Regions from separate parts of the Flavobacterium sp. LK-23 genome, predicted to be linked through region 1. Evidence: riboswitches for the same ligand, from Rfam matches in the RefSeq annotation. Region 1 holds a riboswitch; the other holds the start of a gene.
What was found. A riboswitch is a leader RNA that binds a small molecule or an ion and turns the genes downstream of it on or off. The one in region 1 is predicted to bind cobalamin.
Positions count from the first base shown of each region.

Region 2: it holds a riboswitch for cobalamin, as region 1 does, so the genes downstream of both, AC3Y25_RS19385 (TonB-dependent receptor) here and AC3Y25_RS24145 (TonB-dependent receptor plug domain-containing protein) in region 1, are expected to answer to the same signal.

Region 1 covers NZ_JBYUVT010000032.1:72-2,563, reverse strand. The annotation lists gene AC3Y25_RS24145 (TonB-dependent receptor plug domain-containing protein) at 1-887, opposite strand, end outside; cobalamin riboswitch at 916-1,123, opposite strand; gene cobC (alpha-ribazole phosphatase) at 1,189-1,722, opposite strand; gene AC3Y25_RS24135 (adenosylcobinamide-GDP ribazoletransferase) at 1,707-2,492, opposite strand.
Region 2 covers NZ_JBYUVT010000016.1:78,471-80,962, forward strand. The annotation lists gene AC3Y25_RS19385 (TonB-dependent receptor) at 1-1,307, opposite strand, end outside; cobalamin riboswitch at 1,423-1,625, opposite strand; gene AC3Y25_RS19390 (alginate export family protein) at 1,671-2,492, opposite strand, start outside.

The DNA of each region.
Region 1 (2,492 bases):
TATTGATAGTTCTCGAAAATATAAGCAGTTTTTAAGTTGGTAGTAAACTTCCCAAAGTTACCGTCGTATTCTAGTAAGTTTCTATTAAACCCATTAACATATTTACTTTTCATTTCCGATTCGGAAACTATAGAAGTATTTCTATCTGTATTTGAGGTTTGGGTATATAATTTTAGAATGTTTTTGGCATTAATTTTATAACCCGCATTGGCGCTTACCGTAATAATATCATATTGGCCATTTTGGTTCCAGCGCTGTTCGCCTTTCCAGTTGTACTGATTCAGATATTTATAATCGTTTGTTGAGCTGTTTTTTGATAATCCAATTTGGGCACTCCATTTTTTGTTTGAAATAGAAGTTTTATAATTAATCCCAATCGTATTAAAACTACCGTAATCTAGTCTTAAATTATTCTCAAAACGATTAGAAAACAACAAATCGTTGTTTAAATGCACTGTTCCTCCAACTGCACCGCTTCCGTAAATCACGCTTCCGCCACCCGCTTTTACGCTTATCGAATTGTAATCGGAACCTGAAATGGTATTAAAATCGGTGCTTCCGTTCATTTGGGAATTAATGTTAATTCCGTTCCATATTACTGCGGTCTGAGAAGAAGTTGTTCCTCTAAAAGCTACGGTAGATAACATTCCGCGACCGTATTCTTTAAAGTAAATCGTAGAATTAAAGTTTAATAAATCGGTTAGAAGAGCTTCGTTTTTGCCAATAACAGAATCGTTTAATTTTAAAACAGATTGTGAAACCGAATAGTTTTTTAAATTTTTGTCTGAAACCAATACTTCTTTCAAGCTGGTAATAGAATCACTCTGCGCCGAAAGAATCTGGCACATTACAAATGAACAAAAAGCAAGAAGTCGTTTTAAAGTCATAATTCCTTCACTCTTTTTCCCGAGAGCTCGATAAATTGTTACAAAGGCAGGTCTCCTGGCTTGCGTCTTGCTGTTTACCTTCCCATCACGCGGGGCGTGACAGTGGTGATGTAGTTACAGCAAGCATTCATTTTTGTGAACTTAGCTTACAGTTGCGGGTACAGCTCAAGAAATTACTTGATTCCCTTTTAATGTGTTTTTGAATTAAAAACACAACCTTAATTTGCTGCAAAGATAAAGTTAAAAATACTGATTATTCAAATTTGTTTTATGTTTCATGAAAAATTATAAATTATTTGCATTAAAAATCGATTTTTATAACTTCTCCGAAATCAACTTTATTATTGAAAGCTTCTTTTAATGGCAGTGAACTCTGATGGCATAAAATACTTCTGATGATTCCGGCATGAGCAACAATTACAATTGGCTGGTTTGTTTTTGAAATGGTATCAGATAAAAAATTACCAACTCTTTCATGTAATTCAACAAAAGATTCTCCGTTTGAAACTTTGATATTTACAAAATCTTCCATCCACGGGTTGAGTTCCTCAGAAGGAATTTCGTTCCAGCTTTTCAATTCCCAATCGCCAAAATTCATTTCTTTTAAGCGTTCGTCTTCGTGATAAGAAATACTTTTAATATTTTCTTGAATGTGTTTTGCTAAAATAACACAGCGTTTTAACGGACTCGAGAAGATAATTGCCTCCGAAGGAAGTTCAGAAATAATTCTGCCGAAAATTTCATCAAATGGAACTGCAATATCAACATCTGATTGTCCATAACAGATTCCTTTTTCGCAGATGGTTTCGGTATGGCGAACTAGATAAATTTCCATAAAAATAAAATGCTTAAATAAAATATCACTTCGCAAACCTGTTGTGTAGCGCCAAGACAATCTCCTGTATAACCGTCAATCCATTTCTGAAAATATCGAGCTAAAAAATATCGAGTTATAAAAACGGGAATTATAGCCAGAAGAAATTTTAAATCAAAATAAGAAAATACAAGCAGCGGAATTAATCCAAAAAAGAATGATCCAAAAACTTCTTTCCAAGTGTATTGTTTCGCAATTGGTTTGCTTTTGCTAGAAGCATCATCACGAGAATATTCGTGTGTAAAAATAATGCTTATTGCTGCCAGACGACTTAAAGAATGTGCAGAAATGAATAAAAGGAAAATTAGTAAAATGTTATTAGTGAAAAGTAATATCGATTCTGAAAGCAGTTTGAATTTTAGTAGAAAAAGTAAAACCAGTCCGATTGCTCCGTAAGCTCCAATAGCGCTGTCTTTCATAATCATTAAGATTTTTTCTTTTGTCCAGCCTCCGCCAAAACCATCACAGACATCGGCAAATCCGTCTTCGTGAAAAGCTCCGGTTGTTAAAATAGAAGTAATCATTGACAATATAATAGCAATTTCCGTTGAAAGAAAAAATGAAAAAAGATAAAAAGCCAGAAAGGAAATACTCCCAACAATCCAACCAATAAAAGGGAAATATCTTGTGGCTTTATTTAAATAATCTGGATGATGTGTAATGTTTTTTGGACACGGAATTCTGGTGTAAAACATTAAACAGGTGAAGAAAATATGTAGTTCTTTTTTCAT
Region 2 (2,492 bases), on a different contig from region 1:
CCAAGAAATATAGCGGGAGTAAATTCGGTTTTATTGGGTGCTTTGGCATTGTACTTCACTTCTTCGATAACGCGAGTTGCGAGTACATTTCCTAAAACTTTAAAACCTTCATATCGATAGGAACTTGCCAGAGAAACAAGTGCAGTATAACGCTGCGGAAAAGAAAACTGTGTCTGAATGCCTCTTCTAGTTGCATTTAGTTTATTGTATTGAAAATCGGTTGAGAGCGAAACATCCCAAGTGGGTAAAATGCTGTACATATTGACTGCAGAAAAATAGGCTTCCTGCTGATAATAACTATCATCAGATTGCACGCCTTCTGTTACGGTTTCTCCTAAAACATTGGTTGCATCTCGTGCAATATAATGGGTGTAATCGTAAGCAAATTTTCCTTTTAGCTGAAATTTATATTTCTCTGAAACGTCTTTTGTTAAAGAAGACTGTCCGAAAAAATTCTTGTCAAATTGACGGAAACCATCTCGAAACTTATTTTCTACAATGGCACCTGGAGCGCCTCTTTCAGAATCGTAGTAATACACTTTGGCATCCCAAGTTCCTTTATTTATTTTTCCGAACAAGCCCGATTCCAATCGGAATGCCTCAATATCGCTATTCCATCGCGTTGCTGTGGTATCGTAGGCAATGCTTCCGTCTTGATTTTTTCTTTTGTATCTAAATTTATACTGTCCGTTTGATTTGATGTATTCTGAGCTTACACTCAAACTGACTTTGTCGCTTAGTTTTTGTTCCCATCTAAAAGAAGGATCATGATAATCAATAGACATTGTTTTGTAACGAACCAGCAGATTTGTTTTCTTATTGCCCGAAAAAGCAGGTCGTTTGGTTCGCAAATAAATCGCAGAAGCAGAAGCAAAATCTTTAGCCGATTGAAAAATTTCACTTTTCTGACCGTTATACATCGTCAAAGATTCCATGTCGTCAAGCGAATACTTTCCTAGATCGGTTACGCCATTTTGCGCATTTCCAAGCTGAATTCCGTCATAAAAAACACCAACATGATGCGTTCCCATATTACGAACATCAACCGTTTTGAGTCCGCCCACTCCACCATAATCTTTAATTTGAGTTCCAGCAAAATAACGCAGCGCATCTGCGACATTGTGAGTCGCCAAATTCTCGAGTAGAACACCCGAAAGACTTTGTACGGGAATCACTTCCTGATACGGTTTTCCTTTTAAAATAACTTCTTTTAAAACCCGCGAACTATCAGTCACTGCTTGAGAATGAAGCAAAAAAGGAACAAGTACTAAAAAAACAGAAAATAAAGTTTTACTCAAATTATACATCACGATTTTATTAAATAAACTTTACGTGATGCAACAATTATAAAAACATAGAAATAGGCCAACTATCCTAAATAGCAGGTCATTATCTTGTCATCAACTTCATACCACGAAAGTTTTAAACTATGTGATCGTGGCAGGTCTCCTGACTTATTCCATCTTTAAACGGCCTTCTCATCCGAAACAACGAACAATGGCATTAGTAATGTTTAAAGACTTAAATAGAACTTACAGTAGCGGGTCTGTTCAGGATTTGCACCTGATTCCCTTTTAACTATTTCTTCTGAATTGAAAAAATAGACCAAAATCAGCCGCAAAGATATAATTATCTTTTACAAATGTAAATGCGAAAGATTTTAAAGCCTATTATTTTTTGTTTCTTCTAAAATTGATCGCATTAAAAGAATACGAAACCATCAAATAACTCCAAAACGACAGTTTTTCTACATCTTGTATTTTGGGAAGGTTTGTCATTGAATCTGTAGATTTATAAAATGAAAATGCACCATTAATTTCTAACTCTTTAATAGGAACATATTTTATAGAAATATCATTTTCAAATCCTAAAAATTTTGACATTGCCTGATTTAAATTATGCTGCAAAGAATATTGTGTATAAAAAAGATGAAAATCTGAACGAAATGTCAGTTTTGAATTTATTGGAAACAAAGCAAACAAATACGGATTCACAAGACCTTTTCCTCCAACATCAGCAGGAAAACGCGTAAAAACATTCATATTTCCATTAAACTTCCAAGTAACGCCATATAAAACATCAAAGTCTCCTGAATTTTCTTTCCCTGTCTGTAAACTGTTTCCGCTAATTATCTCCGCTCCTAATCGTAAAGTAGTTTTTGGCAATGATAATTTCACTTCTGGCTGGAAATAGTATGCAAACAAATGTTGCCCTTTTTGATTTCTACCAAATTGCAAATAGCTGTTTAAAGTATAATACCATTGCTTCTTTTTAAACTCAATTCTTCCTCCTGTAGTGGCGCGAGTGTATAGTGTTTCTGAATTTGTTTTCTCTAAAAAATCAACTGTATTTATAGAATTAAAAGAAAGATTTTTATTCGAATTATAACTAAAGTTGTACACCAGCATGTACTTGTATTTATTGGAAGCAACTGGAGAATAAGCACTTTCAAAACTTGTATTGTATTTTCTCGTAAACACAAAGAAAAAATC